DNA from 3 places in the Cobetia sp. BL01 genome. Region 1 is predicted to be linked to each of the others. Evidence: predicted binding sites of a transcription regulator. Region 1 holds the regulator's gene; each other region holds the start of a gene.
What was found. Region 1 encodes sigma-54, which starts transcription at its own class of promoters, with help from an activator protein. Its sites were predicted from a motif close to TGGCACNNNNNTTGCTNT; they were not measured.
Positions count from the first base shown of each region.

Region 2: a site for sigma-54 is predicted at 3,761-3,778, ahead of ACZYGA_RS13065 (dimethylamine monooxygenase subunit DmmA family protein). Genes of this name have one in related genera too.
Region 3: a site for sigma-54 is predicted at 4,120-4,137, ahead of ACZYGA_RS08615 (putative urea ABC transporter substrate-binding protein). Genes of this name have one in related genera too.

Region 1 is NZ_JBVBEE010000002.1:486,767-492,942, reverse strand. It holds gene ACZYGA_RS05855 (HPr family phosphocarrier protein) at 18-287, opposite strand; gene rapZ (RNase adapter RapZ) at 274-1,188, opposite strand; gene ACZYGA_RS05845 (PTS sugar transporter subunit IIA) at 1,285-1,755, opposite strand; gene hpf (ribosome hibernation-promoting factor, HPF/YfiA family) at 1,765-2,073, opposite strand; gene ACZYGA_RS05835 (RNA polymerase factor sigma-54) at 2,673-4,121, opposite strand; gene lptB (LPS export ABC transporter ATP-binding protein) at 4,476-5,216, opposite strand; gene lptA (lipopolysaccharide transport periplasmic protein LptA) at 5,219-5,797, opposite strand; gene lptC (LPS export ABC transporter periplasmic protein LptC) at 5,896-6,176, opposite strand, start outside.
Region 2 is NZ_JBVBEE010000007.1:89,016-95,191, forward strand. It holds gene glnT (type III glutamate--ammonia ligase) at 1-116, shown strand, start outside; gene ACZYGA_RS13050 (class II glutamine amidotransferase) at 234-1,151, shown strand; gene ACZYGA_RS13055 (protein glxC) at 1,151-1,837, shown strand; gene ACZYGA_RS13060 (FMN-binding glutamate synthase family protein) at 1,852-3,192, shown strand; gene ACZYGA_RS13065 (dimethylamine monooxygenase subunit DmmA family protein) at 3,863-4,549, shown strand; gene ACZYGA_RS13070 (PDR/VanB family oxidoreductase) at 4,534-5,478, shown strand; gene ACZYGA_RS13075 (heme-dependent oxidative N-demethylase family protein) at 5,518-6,176, shown strand, end outside.
Region 3 is NZ_JBVBEE010000003.1:531,754-537,929, reverse strand. It holds gene ACZYGA_RS08635 (urea amidolyase associated protein UAAP2) at 1-81, opposite strand, end outside; gene ACZYGA_RS08630 (urea amidolyase associated protein UAAP1) at 158-958, opposite strand; gene ACZYGA_RS08625 (ABC transporter ATP-binding protein) at 942-1,823, opposite strand; gene ACZYGA_RS08620 (ABC transporter permease) at 1,820-2,644, opposite strand; gene ACZYGA_RS08615 (putative urea ABC transporter substrate-binding protein) at 2,754-3,911, opposite strand; guanidine-I (ykkC/yxkD leader) riboswitch at 3,965-4,073, opposite strand; gene ACZYGA_RS08610 (ABC transporter ATP-binding protein) at 4,469-5,293, opposite strand; gene ACZYGA_RS08605 (FecCD family ABC transporter permease) at 5,290-6,176, opposite strand, start outside.

The sequences.
Region 1 (6,176 bases):
GACGGGGTGCGGCGGCGTCATTCTTCCTCTTCGAAGCGCGCCTCGAACAGGGACTCGATCGCAGACAGGGCCTCATCTGCCTGTTCGCCCTCGACATCGATGATCAGCGCCGTGCCACACGGGGCTGCCAGCATCAGCAGCGCCATGACGTTGGCCGCGTTGGCGCGTCGCTCACCGTGACTGACCATGACCGTGGCCTCGAAGGGCGCACAGCAGTTGACCAGCTTGGTGGCAGCGCGAGCATGCAGCCCGCGCTTGTTGGTCAGAACCAGTTCACGACTGGGCATCGTGTGACTCCTGACGGGTATCGCTGATCGCCAGGGCCGTATGGATCCCCAGTTCCCGGTGGCGTAGACGCACCTCAGGAAGCTGCTTGGCGAAATGTTCGGCCAGCTGCTCGCAGAGATAGACGCTGCGATGCTGGCCACCGGTACAGCCCACCGAAACGGTCAGGTAGCTGCGATTGCTGGCCTGATAGGCGGGCAGCCAGCGTTCCAGCCAGCCGGCGATGTCATCCTGCATTGCCTTGACGTCCGGGTAGCGCTGCAGGAATTCCGCCACGCTGTCATCACGACCGGTATCGCTGCGCAGATTGATGTCCCAGTAGGGGTTGGGCAGGCAGCGGGCATCGAACACCATGTCGGCATCGGTCGGCACGCCATGCTTGAAGCCGAAGGACTCGAAGGTGAGTGTCAGATGACGAGAGCTGTGCTGCGCGACCTGTTCGGTGATGCGCGAGCGCAGGTCATGCACGCTGAGGTTGGTCGAGTCGATGACAAGATCCGCCTTCTGACGAATCGGGGCCAGTGTCTGCTGCTCGATCTCGATGGCCTCGGCCAGCGTGCGGTCATTGTCGCGGGTCAGCGGATGACGGCGGCGGGTCGCGGAATAGCGTTCGAGCAGGACACGGGAGTCCGTGGTCAGGTAGACGACCTGCACATTCATGCCGCTCTGACGAACGCTGTCGAGCAGTTCAGGGAAGCGACTCAGGGCATCGGGGAGGTTGCGCGCGTCAATGGAGACCGCGATGCGCCGGCGGGTGGGGCTGTCCTTTTCCAGCTGCTCGACCAATGGTGCCAGCAGCATGCCGGGCAGATTGTCGATGGCATAGTAGCCAATGTCTTCCAGCGCCTGGAGGGCAATCGATTTGCCGGAACCGGAGCGACCACTGATGATCACGATCTTCATGGAGTGCTCTCCCAGGGCGAGGTCAGCATGAGGTGAAAGCGGAGGGTGCCTGAGGCCAGTCAGCGACAAGCCCGGAGCGAGTCCGGGCTTGCAGGTTCAGCGCGCCGGCAATTCGGCGATGGCCGAGGTCAGGGCATCGAACAATGCTCGCTGGCTGTCTGCCTGGCGCAATGCTGCCCGGTTGGTGGGCGAGTTGAGCAGTTCCGCCACCTGGCCGAGCAGAGTGAGATGGGTGTCATCTGCCTCCTCGGGGACCAGCAGCACGAACAGCAGATCGATGGGTTCGCCATCGATGGCGTCAAAGTCGATGGGGTCACCGAGCTTCATGAACGCCGCGATGGGGGTCTTGCAGTGTGGACTGCGTGCATGTGGCACGGCCACGCCGTGGCCGATACCCGTCGAACCCAGTCTCTCGCGCCCGATCAGGCGCGAGAAGACTTCCTGGCTGTCCAGGCTGGGAATGTTCTGAGCAATGAAGGTGCTGAAGAATTCCAGCACCCGCTTCTTGCTCCCCCCGGGGACGCCGTAGAGCGTGCGCTCGGGGGGAAGAATCTGATCAAGTGTCATGGCAGAAGGTCAACGGGTCCCGGTGCCCTGAGAGCGAGCCTGGGACTTTTCCTTGTGTTTGACCAGCTGGCGGTCCAGCTTGTCGGCGAGCGCGTCGATGGCAGCGTACATGTTGGGGTCTTCTGCCAGGGCATGGAGGTCGGCGCCAGCGGCGTGCAGGGTGCAGGCAGCCTGTTGGCGTTCCTTCTCGATCGACAGTGTCACCTGAACATTGGTGATGTTGTCGTAATGCCGTTCGAGGCGAGCGAGCTTCTCGTTGACATAATCGCGGAGAGGATCGGTGAGTTCCACATGATGCCCGGTGATATTCACTTGCATGGACACGCTCCTTTATCCAGCGGGTTGCCTTTGAATTGTAACCCTTTTTGACTGCGAGCAAACCCTGATTGAACGCGCGGCCACTTTCTGACTCCGGCCATGGTCTCGTGGCGATCATCTGCTGGCGAGAGCGGCGGTGCCGGTGTACCGAGCGTCTACCCCGACAATGCCCAAGCTTTGAACAAAGATCAACGCTGCGCTGCATCGTGGCGCAAGGCTTGTCTTCAACCCAGCGAGGGATATCAGCAGGTTCTTCATGAGCATCGCCTCGCATCACGGACGGAATGGGGCTCGAGAAACCGGCCGTTTGTGGCCAATGTCAGCATTTACGTCGACGTTCGTGTGGCAGGAGTCGGTGGCGACCCCTGGCTATCTGTCCGTGGGATGTGAGGGAAAAAGAAAGCACTCTGGAGAAAAGTGGCTGGAAAAATAGGCAATTGGGGGCGTGAAGTCACTCACGCAGTCGCAAGGACAGGCATTGCCAACCGGTATTCAGACGACCGATTGGCAGATGATGCCAGGATGGCAGGTGCAAGGGGGCGAGCTTCAGCGCTCCGACGTGTGGAGCCCGCTGGCCTGCGGGTATCCGTTGTCGAGACTCACGCCAAGCGCTTGCGCTCGCTGGAGGAGGGGATGCCCATGGCCTCGCGATACTTGGCGACCGTCCGGCGCGCTACCTCGATGCCATCACTGGCCAGCAGATCCACCAGGCGTGAGTCGGACAATGGCTTGCGCGCCGGTTCTTCCGAGATCAGCTTGCGAATGCGCGCGCGGATCGCGGTGCTGGAATGCGCGTCACCGTTGCCGCTGCCACCCACCTGACTCGAGAAGAAGAACTTGAGTTCGAACACGCCTCTCGGGGTGTGGATATATTTCTGGGTGGTCACCCGCGAGATGGTGGATTCGTGCATCTCGACCACTTCCGCGATGTTGGCGAGGATCAGCGGCTTCATGCCTTCTTCCCCCTGCTCGAGGAAGTCGATCTGGCGCGCCATGATCTCGCGGCCCACCTTGAGCAGGGTGTCATTGCGTGAGGACAGGCTCTTCATCAGCCAGCGGGCTTCCTGAAGGTTGTCCTTGAGGAAGGTGTTGTCCGCGGACTTGTCGGCCCGCTTGATGAGGGCGGCATATTCCGGCTGGATACGCAGCTTGGGCAGCGCTTCCGGGTTGAGCTCGACCTGCCAGCCGTGACGCGTATGACGGACCAGCAGGTCCGGGATGACGTAATCACTGGCAGGCTCACCCCAGGCGGACGCCGGGCGCGGGTCGAGCGCCCGTACCAGACGAATGACGTGATCCAGTTCATCATCATCCAGGCTCAGGCGACGCTTGAGCAGCTTGCGATCGTCATTGCCCAGTGCCTCGAGGAATTGCCGCACCAGACGGCGGGCCTGGGCCAGCAGCGGCAGATCGTCCGGCAGCAGGGCCAGCTGCAGCAGCAGGCATTCCCGCAGGTCTCGAGCGAACACACCGGTGGGATCGAACTGCTGAAGGCGCAGCAGGACCTGCTCGAGTTCCGACGCCTTGAGGCCGGGCAGTCCCTGACCTCGCAGACCATCGACCAGTTCGTCCAGGCTCATGCTCAGGTAGCCGGCCCCATCCACCGCATCGATCAGACTCTCCGCCATCTGGCGTTCACGCGCATCGAGGTCCGTCATCGCCAGCTGCCAGCGCAGATGGTCCTGCAGGCTTTCGACACTGGTGTTGCGATCGAAGTCCGGCCCGTCCTCGCTCGAGCTTCCGCTGCCGGAACTGGTCAGACTGCCTGCGTGATCCTGGTAGAGGTCCGACCAGTCACTGTCGAGAGGGTATTCTTCAGGAATCTCGCTGTTGGTCTCGGAGGTGGAGATCTCGCTCTTGTCCTGTGTCTCCGCGACATCCAGCGACTCGTATTCCTCGTCAAGCTCCAGCATGGGGTTTGACTCAAGCGCCTGCTGTATCTCCTGACGCAGGTCCAGCGTCGACAACTGCAGCAGCTGGATCGCTTGCTGAAGTTGCGGGGTCATTGTCAGGGAAGTGCCGAGTCGAAGCTGCAAGGTGGGTTTCATGGGGTCTGTCATTCACGGCAAAGGAACGTGCATCTACGCTATACCGTGGGTCGGGGCACTGACAAGGGGCAGTCGAGAATATTCAAGCAACTTGCATGCCATGTTGCCACCAAGGTGGTATGGACGTCATGCATTCGAGTGAGGTGTGGCAGAGCAGGAGGGTTCACGGGGAGATCACGCAAGCGCATGTCGAGGCGCTTGCGTGAGGGGGCGGGGAACGAGGCCCCGACAGTGAAGCAGGAAGTGGCGGGTGCTGGAGGGTGCTGGTGAGAGCAGAAGAGGTCGGACGGCTCTCGTCAGGCTGACGGCTCTTACCAGGCTGACGGCTCTTACCAGGCTGACGGCACTCTCGGGCTAGAGCTTGAACTCATGGCCCAGGTAGACATCACGCACTTGCTGGTTGGCGAGGATGGTGTCGGCGTCGCCATGCGCGATGATCTGGCCATCGCCCACGATGTAGGCGGTATCGCAGATGTCGAGTGTCTCGCGCACGTTGTGATCGGTGATGAGCACCCCGATGCCGCGGTCACGCAGCTGGCGCACGATGCTCTTGATCTCGCCCACCGAGATGGGGTCCACGCCAGCAAACGGCTCATCGAGCAGCACGAAGTCCGGCTCGGTGGCCAGTGCGCGAGCGATCTCCACGCGGCGGCGCTCCCCGCCGGAAAGGCTCATGCCGGCACTGTCACGAATATGCGTGATGCTGAACTCGTTGAGCAGCTCCTCCAGGCGTGCCTTGCGTCCGTTGCGATCCAGGTCCTTGCGCGTCTCGAGGATCGCCATGATGTTGTCGGATACCGAGAGCTTGCGGAAGATCGAGGCTTCCTGGGGCAGATAGCCGATGCCGGCGCGAGCCCGCTGATGCATGGCGGCGCCGGACAGGTCGTGGTCATCGATGGTCACGCTACCGGCATCCGAGCGCACGAGGCCGACGATCATGTAGAACGAGGTCGTCTTGCCGGCCCCGTTGGGGCCCAGCAGGCCTACGATGTCACCCTGGCGGATTTCCAGCGAGATGTCCTTGACGACCTTGCGACCCTTGTAGGCCTTGGCCAGATGACGAGCGCTGAGGGTACGTGGGCTGGCAGCAGTCATGCTCATTGGTCCTTGCTGGCATTGGCGCCACGTGGCGTCAGGGTCATGTGGACGCGTGACCCCTCGGAGGATGAGGCATCGGTGCCATTGCTGGCATTGACCTGGCGCTTGTCCAGGAAGTATTCCACGTAGCCGCCTTCGAAGGTGTCGTCGCCTTTCTCCAGACGGGCATCGCCGACCAGTTCCACCCGGCGCTCCAGCGCGTGGTAGCGAATGGTATTCGCCCAGCCCTTGACCAGTCGCTCGTCGGTATCGGGTTTCTGCTCCATGTAGGCGCGCTGGCCGGTGGCCTTGACGAGGGAGATCTCGCCGCTGTCGGCGCGACTGATGTCCACGCGCGCGGCATCCAGCTTCATGCTGCCCTGGCGCATTTCCACGCGACCGGTATAGGTGGCCGTGCCGGCCTTGTCATCCAGTGACAGTGAGTCGGCGGCAATGTTGATCGGCTGGTTGGCATCGCTGTCCAGCGCTAGTGCGGTCGGGGAAAGCGTCGTCATGCCAAGTGCCAGGCCAAGGGCCATGACACCGGGTCTGAGTGTCTGGCGCCAGACCGTCAAGGGCGTGAGAGTCGTTGAAGTCATGGAGTGCTCCTTGGCAGAACTGGTAAGGCTTCACGATCACTCAGGCCATCGTGAAGCGGAAATCGGGGAGAGAGGATTCGGCGCATGCAGGGGCGCGCTCACTGATCCTGGGCCGGTGCGGCATCGAAGGTGCTGGAGACGCGGCCATCATCGTCACGGGTGGTGTCATTGCCGGTGTCGAGAGTCTCGGCTTCCCGGGCGGCATCGCTCTTGCCCTTGCCGGGTTGCAGGGTACTGCGGACGCGGCCTTCCAGCTGGGCGGAATCCTGAGAGAGGTCAGCGCTGAATCGGTCACTCTCGACGCGTTGACCATTCTGGGTGATCACCACCGGCACGTCACTCCAGGCACGGTTCTGCTCACGACTGTAATGCAGCACGT
Region 2 (6,176 bases), on a different contig from region 1:
AGAGCCTGGGCGAGGGGATCTGCGCCGAGTTCATGCGCCTCAAGCGCGAGGAATGGCGGGATTACAACGCGCAGGTCAGTGCCTGGGAAGTCCAGCGCTACGCCGAATTCTTCTGATCTCATCCGGCGGCGCTCGCGGATCTCGCGGGTCGTGTCAGACGAGGGTCGCCACTGTCACCACCACGCTCAAGACACCAGGCAGGAGACGCCTCCTGCCCGTGAGAGGACATCACCATGTGTGGAATCGTAGGGCTTTATCTCAAGAACCCGGCGCTGGAATCGCGCCTGGGGGAGCTGTTCGAGCCGATGTTGATCGCGATGACGGATCGCGGCCCGGACAGCGCCGGCTTCGCCATCTATGGCGACGAATTTGACGCTGGCATCAAGCTGACGCTGCAGAGCGATGGTGTCGATGAGGATTGGGAGGCGATCGCCAAGGGCCTGGACGAGCAGGTCGGCACGGTGGCGGACTGGTTCAGCAATGCCAGTGTCGCGGTATTCAAGATCGCCGGGGAAGAGAGCGCCGTGCGTAGCTGGCTTGCCGACAGTGCCCCGCAGATTCGCGTATTGAGCGTGGGGCAGAGCATCGAGATCCTCAAGGCAGTGGGCCTGCCGGCCCATATCGCCAGCCTCTATGGCCTCAAGGGCATGCAGGGCAGCCACATCATCGGCCATACCCGCATGGCGACCGAAAGCGCCGTGACCCTGCAGGGCAGCCACCCGTTCTCCACCGGGCGTGATCTGTGCCTGGTCCACAATGGCTCGCTGTCCAACCATAACTGGCTGCGCACCAAGCTCAAGCGTGAGGGCATCAGCTTCGAGACCGACAACGATTCCGAAGTCGCCGCTGGCTACCTGACCTGGCGTCTGGAGCAGGGCGACAGTCTGGAAGCCGCGATCACCGGCGCCCTGAAGGACCTTGATGGCTTCTTCACCTTCACCATCGGCACCCGTGATGGCTTCGCCGTGGTGCGTGACCCGATCGCCTGCAAGCCTGCCGTGATCGCCGAGACCGATGATTACGTGGCCATGGCCTCGGAATACCGCGCCCTGGCCAGTTTGCCGGGCATCAAGGATGCCCGCGTGTGGGAGCCGGAACCCGGCCGCTTGTACCTGTGGGAAAATGACACCGCCCGTACGGAGGCTGCGTAATGATGAAGACTCACGATCTGGCCGTTGATGGGCTGCGCGCTCTGAACCAGGCCCTGCACGATGCCGACATCCTCAAGGAGGCGCGCGAATGGCGAGTGGTCAACTCCGACGGCGCTCACAACATCGCCTGCGGTATTAATGATGACATCAGTGTCGATATCGATGGCCACGCGGGCTACTACTGCGCGGGCATGAATCAGAAGGCCAGCATCACCATCCACGGCAACACCGGGGTGGGTGTGGCGGAAAACATGATGTCCGGCTGTGTGCGGGTCAAGGGCGATGCCTCCCAGGCTGCGGGCGCCACGGCACATGGCGGGCTGCTGGTCATCGAAGGCAACGCCTCGGCGCGTTGCGGTATCTCGATGAAGGGTGTCGATATCGTCGTCAAGGGCAACATCGGCGCGATGAGTGCCTTCATGGGACAGGCAGGACGCATGGTGGTATGCGGTGATGCTGGCGAAGGTCTCGGTGATTCGCTCTATGAAGCGCGACTCTACGTGAAGGGCACGGTCGCATCGCTGGGCGCGGACTGCATCGCCAAGGACATGCGTGCCGAGCACCTGGAAGAGCTGGGTGAGCTGCTGGCGAGTGCCGGCATTGACGAAGACCCGGCCAGCTTCACGCGTTACGGGTCTGCGCGTCAGCTCTATCACTTCAAGGTCGACAACGCCTCAGCCTACTGATCAGGATGCCCAACATGACTGACGAAACTCAGACACAGCCTTACAACCCGGCACTGCGCGAATCCGCCACCTTCGGCCGCGATGTCATTCACGAGATCCAGCGCGCGGCAGAGACGGGTATCTACGATATCCGTGGCTGGGGCGCCAAGCGCAAGGTGCCGCATTTCGATGACCTGCTGTTCCTCGGCGCCAGCATGTCGCGCTATCCGCTGGAAGGCTATCGCGAGAAGTGCGAGACCGAAGTCGTGCTCGGCACGCGCCATGCCAGGAAGCCGGTGGTGATCAGCACGCCGGTGACCATCGCCGGCATGAGCTTCGGTGCCCTGTCCGCCCAGGCCAAGGAAGCGCTGGGGCGTGGTGCCTCGGAAATCGGCACCTCCACCACCACCGGCGATGGCGGCATGACCCCGGAAGAGCGCGGCCAGTCCTCGCGCCTCGTCTACCAGTATCTGCCGTCGCGTTACGGCATGAACCCGGACGACCTGCGCAAGGCCGATGCCATCGAAGTCGTGCTCGGCCAGGGCGCCAAGCCCGGCGGGGGCGGCATGCTGCTGGGCCAGAAGATTTCCGAGCGAGTCGCGGGCATGCGCACGCTGCCGCAGGGCATCGACCAGCGCAGCGCCTGTCGCCACCCGGACTGGACCGGCCCGGATGACCTGGCGATCAAGATTGCCGAGCTACGCGAGATTACCGACTGGCAGGTGCCGATCTACGTCAAGATCGGTGCGACCCGTACCTACTATGACGTCAAGCTGGCGGTGAAGGCAGGTGCGGATGTCATCGTGCTGGATGGCATGCAGGGCGGCACCGCCGCCACCCAGGATGTCTTCATCGAGCATGTCGGTATCCCGACCATGGCCGCCATCCCCCAGGCCACGCAGGCACTGCAGGAGATGGGCCTGCACCGTGAGGTACAGCTGATCGTCTCCGGCGGGATTCGCAACGGCGCCGATGTGGCCAAGGCGATCGCGCTGGGTGCCGACGCCGTGGCGATCGGTACCGCCGCCTTGATCGCGCTGGGCGACAACCATCCGCGTTACGCCGGGGAGTATCAGAAGCTGGGGTCCGCCGCCGGTTTCTATGATGACTTCCAGGATGGCAAGTGCCCGGCCGGTATCTCCACCCAGGACCCGGAGCTGAGCCAGCGACTAGACCCGGTCGCGGCCGGCAAGCGCCTGGCCAACTACCTGCGCGTGCTGACGTTGGAAGCTCAGACATTGGCACGCGCCTGTGGCAAGTCACACCTGCATCATCTGGAGCCGGAAGATCTGGTCGCCCTGAATGTGGAAGCGGCCGCCATGGCACGTGTTCCGTTGGCGGGCACCAACTGGGTGCCGGGACAGGGCGGTTACTGATGACACGATCTCCATTGTGCATGAGCGTGTTTGGGCATGGCTGACATTACGCATGATTGTGATGGTAAAGGTGCGGAGTCTTTTGTCAGCAAGCTCGCTGGAGTGTTGTCCGGGAAAGTTGTCACGATACGGGAAGTCTTCTCCGGTTTATGTAGAAATATGACCTGGCGATATTGAGTCATCAAAGCGCCTCACTCTTCGGTGAGGCGCTTTCTTTGGTGGTGAGTACAATCAAGGAAAAAGGCCAATATCATGCAAGCGAAAGTGCATCAGAATGCTGACGGTGGAGAAGCATGTAGTGTCGTGTGGATTGTGGGATCGTGATTCTACCAAGATAAAGTTTTTCCATTATTTCAGCATCTTGAAGATATTAAATGAGAAATATGTCAGGCGTAGAGATTGGCTTATGAGGTGAGGTTTGGTCAGGGCAATAATGGTGAATGTAAGCCGTTTTTAATGAGTTTTGTGTTCTGTTTTGGTGCGTGAATATCTCTATTGATTGTTCATATGTGAAGTGGGGGTTTCAGGTAATTATGTCGGCTATGTGGAGCAATGATTTTGCCATCAATGGCACGAAATATGCTCATGAAATGGAGTGGTAGTCGGATGCACGTCATCGTCAAGACGGCGGCATTACAACAAGGACAATTTCTCAGAGCAGGGTCGTGTCATGAAAAGCCCGCAATCATCCTCTGTCACTGCCGGGATTCGAAGTCGGCAACACTATCCACGCATCGAGGCGCTGCCCGATGCCCAACGGTATCTGGTGGCGTGCCAGTCTCCCGAGAGCCTGCCAGGCACTGGAGAGGCGGCGGGCAACGCCCGTCAGCAACTGCAAATGCATTGTCAGCTGATCAGTACGCTGCTGGGGCAGCTCGGTAGCCGCGAGGTGGGAGGCACCTCGCAATCCACTCCGGCAACAGAGGCGTTGCCCACGGGGCCCGCCGACAGCGCCCGCCTGCATCGCTGGTACGACGTCGATGATCGCCCCCTAGCCTGCGATGCGCTGGCGGGTGCCATCGGCGAGGTAGGCGCGGCGGGGTGTCTGGTCATCATCGGCAGTGAGCATTTCGTGTGGCAGGTCGCCAATCTGGCTCAGCAGCAGGGGCTGTTGCTGGATGACATGGTGATGCTGCCGGTGGCTGCCTTGGGGCGGCATGTGTTCTGCGTGCACTGCCAGCAGGTCAGTGAGCACGTCATTCACTCGCCGTCAGCCTGTGATGGCTGCGGCCTGATGCTGGAAGTGCGTGATCATTTTTCCAAGCGTCTCGGCGCCTACATGGGCGTGCGAATCGATGCGGAAGCGCCGGGAGAGATTCCCCCACAGGAGGAGGTGGCACCATGTCTCGCTTCATGAAGGCGCGGGTCGCCGCGGTCGATCAGCTCAGCAGCAGCGTGCGCCGTCTCACTCTGGTGCCTGCCGATGAGGCCTCACCCTTCACGCCGTTCTCGCCGGGCAGTCATGTGGTGCTGGGCATTCCGGGAGAAGGGCGGGTGTGTCGCAACGCCTATTCATTGATCAGCCCGCCGGATGATCCCTCGCAGTACTGCATCGCGGTGCGTCGTCAGCCGGTCTCGCGTGGGGGCTCCGAAGCCATCCATTCCCGCGTCAAGGTCGGGGACGAGCTGGAGCTCAGCCCGCCGGCCAACCTCTTTCTGCCGCACTGGCAGGCGCGTCACCACCTGATGCTGGCAGGCGGCATCGGCATCACGCCGTTTCTCTCTTACCTGCCGGAGCTGGAGAGTCGTGGCGGCAGCTGGGAGCTGCACCTGCGCAGCCAGGACCTCGACGTCGCCCGCTTCCCGGAGGCCGCGCCCTATCTGGCGAGTGGCAACATCACCCAGCACCGTCTCGAGCGTCCGAATCTCAAGGCCCTGCTGGCGCGTCAGCCCGCCGGCACTCACGTCTATCTCTGCGGCCCGCAGGCCATGATCGATGCCGTGAAGGACGCGGCGCGCGAGCTGCACTGGAGTCTCGCGCGCATCCATCACGAGGTCTTTGCCGCCCCGGAGCCGGGGACTCCCTTCATGGCCGTGGCGCGTGGCAGCGGCGTGGAAGTGGCGGTCGGTGCCCAGGAATCCCTGCTGGAAGCGCTGGAGCGCAGCGGTGTCGAGGTGACGAGCCTGTGTCGCGGCGGGGTCTGCGGACAGTGTCGGGTCGAGATGCTGGAGGGGGAGGCGGAACACCGTGACGCCTTCCTCGATGAACAGGAGCGGGCCAGTCAGCGCTGCGTGATGCCCTGCGTTTCCCGGGCACGCAGCCAGCGGCTGGTGCTGGATCTCTGAAACCGTCTTTCGCGAGATGGACCCCCAAGGAGCAGGAACATGCAATTTTCCCCGCGAGATGACCAGGCGTTCCATGGTCAGTTCACCTTCAAGAATTCCGACTACGCCATCCAGCGTTTTCCCTTCCCGTTCCCGGAAGATGAGTACCGTTACTCGGTCAATATCGAGCCACATGTCTTGCCGGGCAAGCCGGGTTCCATCACCGAGCACATGCTGGATATCGATGAGCATTATCTGAGCGAGATCGCTGAGCGTGAGCGGGTGCTGGCCAAGGACCCCAAGCGTTGCCTGGTGATGCCGCACATGCAGCCGGCAGCCTGGGACTTCCTGGAATTCGTGATGACGCACTACGCCCGGGACTATCCGCAGGCCTTCAGTTTCGAGCGCGACGGCGATGACTGCGTGTGGCGCAACCATCTGCTGGAGATGGAACAGAGCTTCCGCATGGGCGATGACGCCAGCCTGCCACTGCCGCCACTGGACTATATCGGCCGTCAGATGCAGGGCGATATCGCGCTGCTCGACCAGCGCGACGGTGACCTCTTCATGGACGCCGGCATGATCACCTGTCCGGCGGACTGGTCACTGGCCTTCGATGCTGGCATGAGCTTCAAGCAGTGGCATGGTCCGGTGCCGTTGGCGCATGAGATGGGCGTGTTCGATCGCGCGCTCAAATACCTGTGCGCCATCCAGGTCGG
Region 3 (6,176 bases), on a different contig from region 1:
GGGGTCTGCGTAGCTCAGCGGGGCGTCATCCGTCGTGGCCGGGGTATGGGCATGGGGGTGTTCAAGCGTCGAGGTGCACATGGGATTGTCCTTTGTCCTTGTCATCTGGGGCTTTCTCGCCCGTTGCCGTGGCGTTCGTCTGCTGTCGGGGGACGCCTCAGCCCGCCAAGTGATAGAGCTGATTGTTGGCGTAGGCGCGGGCATTCTCGGGGCGCGACAGATAGCAGGCGTCGTGCTCGTCCATCGGTGTCGCGGTGCCGAAGGTCATGTCCACGCCGCGCAGCGGATATTCCTCGGCGGGGTCCAACGGATGCGGACAGGTGTGCAGCAGGACGAGGGTGTCCATCTCGAAGCGCAGGGTGACGCTGTCGCCGGCGGCGCAGTGGTCGGTGACGTAGTGCAGGTTGGCGTCTTCATCGGCGCGCACGCGGGAGAACAGGTTGAGGTTGGCGCACAGGTCGCGCTCGCTCAGGCCGTACTTGGCCATCTCGATCAGCAGGCTGTCGTGACCGGTGGGCGTGAAGTCATTGAAGGCCTGCTGGTAAGCCTTCTTGTGCCAGCCCTTGGCGGCGAAGTGCTGCTCCATCAGGTTGCCGCTGGCGCTGTCATGCCAGCCGAGATCATCCTGGATGATGGAGGCGAAGATGCGGCCCATGTCGGAATACAGGCAGTGCCCTTCGGTGAGGCGAAAGGTGTGCTGACCCTTGAGGGTATCCGGCAGATTGAGGCGCTCAAGCAGATCCAGCGGGTTGTACATCACCAGGCCGACATTGGCGTTGGCCTCACGGGCGGTCAGCTTGAGCGCGCTGCCACGCGGCATGCGCATCGACCAGTGATGGCCGCCGGGCAGATGGGTCTGATACTTCGCGGTGAAGCTGGCGCGGGCGCTTGAGTCGGGGTTGGGGTTGGAATTGGCGCTGGCGCTGGCGGTGGTTGCGGCATCAAGCGGTATGTTCATTGATTTGGCCTCCGGTGAGAGTGGCTTGGGAAACGGAGTGGGCTGGCGTCGTCAGCGTTTCGTGCTCGGGCGTCGGTTGGTCAGCGCCCGCTTGGACAGAGCTCGTTTGGACAGAGCCCGGCTGCTGAGACGACGCCTTGGCCTTGCTGCGCTCTGTGGTCAGGTCGTAGGTAATGGTCGAGCCATAGGCCTGCGGGGCCTGCGGGTCGACACGCACCTTGTCGAACACCCAGACGCGCGAGCCCAGCTCGAACGCTTCCTTGAGGTCGTGGGTGATCATGAAGATGGTCAGCTGCTGTTCTTCCCACAGACGCAGGATGAGCTGGTGCATGTCCTTGCGGATGCCCGGGTCCAGTGCGCCGAAGGGCTCATCCAGCAAGAGGATGCGCGGCTTCATCATCAGCGCCTGGGCGATGGCGAGGCGCTGCTGCATGCCGCCGGACAGCTCATGCGGGTACTTGTCCAGCGCGTGGGACAGGCCGACTTCTTCCAGGCGTTTCTCGGCGGCGACCCGTGCCTCGCGACGCTTGGCCCCGAACAGCTTGCCGGTCAGCGGGGCGCGCGCCAGCTCCTCGGCCATGATCACGTTGCCCAGCACCGTGAGGTGCGGGAAGACGGAATACTTCTGGAAGACGATGCCGCGGTCCGGCCCCGGCTCGCCGGGGATGGGCTTGCCGTCCAGCAGCAGCTCACCGCGCGAGACGCCCTCGGTGCCCAGCAGCAGCTTGAGGAAGGTGGTCTTGCCGCAGCCTGAGGCGCCGACCAGGGTGATGAATTCCCCGGCCTCGACGGTCAGGTTCATGCGTTCCAGCACGACCTGCTGGCCGTAGTGCTTCTCGAGGCCCTTGGCGTGGATCAGGCTCATGATTGGCTTTCCTCAGCGTGGTACCAGGGGAAGGCGCGGGTCGAGACGAGCACCAGCAGACGGTCGAGCAGAAAGGCCAGCAGCGTGATCCAGGCCACGTAGGGCAGGATGACGTCCATCGCCAGATAGCGGCGCACCAGGAAGATGCGATAGCCGAGGCCGTCCTGGGCGGCGATGGCTTCAGCGGCGATCAGGAACAGCCAGGCGCTGCCGAGTGCCAGGCGCGTGGCGCTCAGAAGGCGCGGGGTCAGCTGGGGCAGCAGTACGCGGGTCAGCACCTGCCAGGAGCTGGCGCCCAGCGTCTGGGCCTTGATCAGCTGCTCATCGGGCAGGCGCAGGGCCTGATTCTGCAGGTCGCGAATCAGGAAGGGCGTGATGCCGATGACGATCAGCGCGATCTTGGCCAGCTCACCCGTCCCGAAGGCGATGAACAGGATCGGCAGGATCGCCATCGGCGGAATCAGGGACAGCACGGTGATCAGCGGGGACAGCTTGGCGCGCAGCAGCGGCAGGCCGCCGGTGAGCAGGCCGACGCTCAGGCCGATCAGCGCACTGATCAGCACGCCGGCCAGCAGGCGTTCGAGGCTGGCGAAGGTGTCGGTCCACAGCGGCAGATCGCCGGTGCGCACGTTGACCTCGGTGGCCAGCTTGGCGAAGGACTCGCCCATGGACGCGAAGGACGGCAGCAGACGGTCGTTGGGGTTGTCGAGCAGTCGCTGGTTGGACTGCACGATGTAGAGGATGGCCAGCAGCGCGAAGGGCAGGCCACCGAGCAGCCAGCGGCCACCACGGGAGGGTGTCAGATTGATCAGGCGTTTCATGCGCGGGCTCCACGGGTGCGAACGAGAGGTGCGGTCGAGGGAGGCGGTCGGTTCACCAGCCACAGAGACAGCTTTCCTGCGGCTGGTGTGCGGCATCCACCGCGTGGCGTTACTGGCTGTCGGCCAGTGCGGCGGTATAGCTCGGGTCGAAGCGCAGCATCACGTTGCCTTCATCGCCGACGCCGCCGGCAGGCGTTTCGATGCCGATGAAGCCGGCATCCGGTGCGCCTTCGCCCAGCAGCCCCTGCGCGAAGCTGAAGTCGGCGATGTGCTGCATGGTGTCCTTGAGGCTCGGCGCATTGAAGGCGGCCACGGCCTCGGCGGGGGTGTAGTACATGTGGGTCGCGGCCAGCTGGGCCTGATAGCCGGCGAGGTCGGTGCCGGCGGCATCGGCCATCTGGGAGAGCGCGGCTTCGTCGCCAGCCTTCATCTTCTCCATCACCTCATACCAGGCGCCGACCAGCGCGTGGCCGAAGTCCGGGTTGTCCTTCAGGGTCTGGGTATTGACGACCATCAGGTCGAGAATCTCGCCGGGGATGTCACTGGAGTTGAAGACTTCGGTGTAGCCGGGCATGTCCTTGAGCGTGGCCAGCTGGGGGTTCCAGGTCACCACCGCCTGGGTATCGGTGTTGCTGGCCAGCGCCACGATGTCGGCATCGCCGGTATTGGTGGTGGTGAGGTCGCGCTCGCTCATGCCGACGCTGTCCAGCGCGCGTGCCAACAGGTAGTGGGAGACACTGAACTGCACCAGATTGACCTCACGGTCCTTCAGGGACTCGATGGAATCGCCGTCGCGGACCATCACGCCGTCATTGCCATCGGAGTAGTCACCCAGAATCAGCGCGGTGGAATCGACACTGCTGGCGGCGGGGAGGGTGAGGGCATCCATGTTGGTCATGGCGCAGCCATCGACATTGCCGGAGGTGTACTGATTGATGGACTCGACGTAATCGTTGACCTGCACCACATCGATATTGATGTCGTACTTCTTGGCCCACTTGTCGACGATGCCTTGGGTGTCCGCGTATTCCCACGGCATCCAGCCGGCATACACCGACCAGCACACGCTGAAGGAATCCTGTGCCATGGCCTGCGGGCTCAGCGAGGCGCCAAGCAGCAGGGCGCCGGCCAGCGCGGCACGTCGGGAGGTCTTGCTGGATACGGCGGATACCGCCGGGGAGTCAGATGCGACAGCAGCGGATGGCGCCTGAGCGCAGGCATCCGAGAGGGAAGTCGTAGACGGGGAAAGGCGAGTGGGCTGGGTCATTGTCGTTATCTCCGGCGGAAAAAGTGAGAGGCGCCGACCTTTTCAGGCGTTGCGTCTCCCGGGCTTTTGTCCCGCCGTGTAACCCCCAGCTTGGAGGTCGAGTGCTCTCGGACCAGTCGTGACGGCCATCAGCCAATCACCGGAACCCTAGCGCTCCATTGGTGTAGATTTTCGATTGTTGTATGCCTATCGGTGCCTCGGTGAATGTCTAGCAGGAAGTGTGCCGGAGAGATTTTTTCCATATAAAACAATGGGATGTAAGATTTCACGCAACACGTATATGCATATCGAAATCGTACGCTGCACCAATTTGATGAATTTTACCGTCGCTTGCACCTTAGTGTATTAAGTTGAGATTGAGTTTTATTCAGTGGGAGATCGGGGAGAAAATCCAGAGATCTTTTATGCTTGGTTTCATAGAATAAGTTTTGCACTCATTGCTATGAATCCAGTGTTAACAAGCGGTATATGGTGGCCCCTTGTTCAATGATGCCGATTCTGATGTCTTACACGGACTGAATTGAATTGATGGAGCCTTGGACTATCCAGCAGCGTGATCAGCTCGACACGGCTTCGTTCCTTGCAGCTTTCATCCCATGACGCCCGACGGGCACCATCATCGGCTTGCCGGTAACGGGGTCCGGGGTGATGTGGCTTTCCAGCCCGAACACCTCCTTGATCATGTCGCGTGTGAGTACCTGCTCGGGCGGGCCACTGGCATGAATATGGCCATCTGACATGGCGATCAGCACATCCGCGTAACGTGCGGCTAGGTTCAGTTCATGCAGCACCATCACGATGGTGGTGCCGCGAGCGTGGTTGAGGTCTGTCAGCAGGTCGAGCACTTCCACCTGATGATTGATGTCGAGGAAGGTGGTGGGCTCATCCAGCAGCAGAATGTCCGTCTGCTGGGCGAGCGCCATGGCAATCCAGACACGCTGACGCTGGCCGCCGGAGAGTTCATCCACCGCTCGTTCGGCGAGTGCGGCGGTGTCGGTGGCGTTGAGGGCTGCCAGTACCGCGGTGTCATCGTCACGCGTCCAGCGCTGGAACAGTCCTTGATGCGGATGCCGCCCTCGGCTGACAAGATCCAGCACCGTGATGCCTTCCGGGGCGATCGGTGACTGTGACAGCAGCCCCAGCTGGCGGGCCAGTTGACGTGCCTGCAGGCGGTGGATTGACCTGCCATCCAGCAGCACCTCGCCTCGCGAGGGAGGCAGCAGGCGCGAGAGCGTGCGCAGCAGGGTGGATTTGCCGCAGGCATTGGCGCCGACGATCACGGTGATCTCGCCCGAAGCAATGTCGAGGTCTATCGACTCGAGCACCGGCCGCTCGGCATAGCCTGCCGTCAGGCCATTCACGCACAGGGAAGGGTGGGTCATGAGGAAACGACTCGCTGAGATGACGGGTGGTGAGGATCGGAGGAGGAAGATGGCGGCGTCGGCTGCCTGCTGCGTCGTTGTCTGCGCCCTGAGGGCCCCGGCCCTTGATGTTCTCGCATCAGCAGCAACAGCAGCACCGGTGCGCCCAGCACGCCTGTCACCACGCCCACCGGATAGCGCGCAGGCAGCAGGAACTGGCCGATGAAGTCCGCGACCAGCATCAACAATGCCCCGATCAGGGCGGCTGGGATCATCATGGAGCCGCGCCGCCGGAACAAGCGCGTCGCGATGGGCCCGCTGACGAAGGCGACGAAGGCCACCGGGCCGACCACCGCCGTGGCGCAGGCAACCAGCCCGACCGCCGAGAGAATGATGATGAAGCGCGTGAGCGAGAGCCGCACGCCGAGGCCGCTGGCCATGTCATCGCCCATGCGCATGACGTCCAGATGCCGACCCATCATCAGCAGCAAGCTGCCCAGCAGGCCCAGCGCCAAGGCAAGTGGTGGTAGCTGATTCAGGGTGATGCTGTTGAGGCTGCCGGTCATCCAGCGCAGCGCTTCCTGCAATGACCAGCTGGGCGCCTGCGTCAGCAGATAGGCGGTGATGCTCTGCAGCATGGCGCCCAGTCCGATACCGACCAGAATCAGCCGTGCCCCGGCCACTCCCTTGCGCCAGGAGAGGGTGTAGATCAGCAGCGCCACGCCAAGCGAGGCGGCAATCGCCAGCAATGACACCAGTGTGCCGCTCAGCGACAGCATCACGATGGCGAATACCGCCGCCGTGCTGGCACCGGCACTGATGCCGATGATGTCCGGACTGGCCAGCGGATTGCGCAGCATGGCCTGGAAGGCGGCGCCGCCCAGTCCGAAGCAGCAGCCCGCGA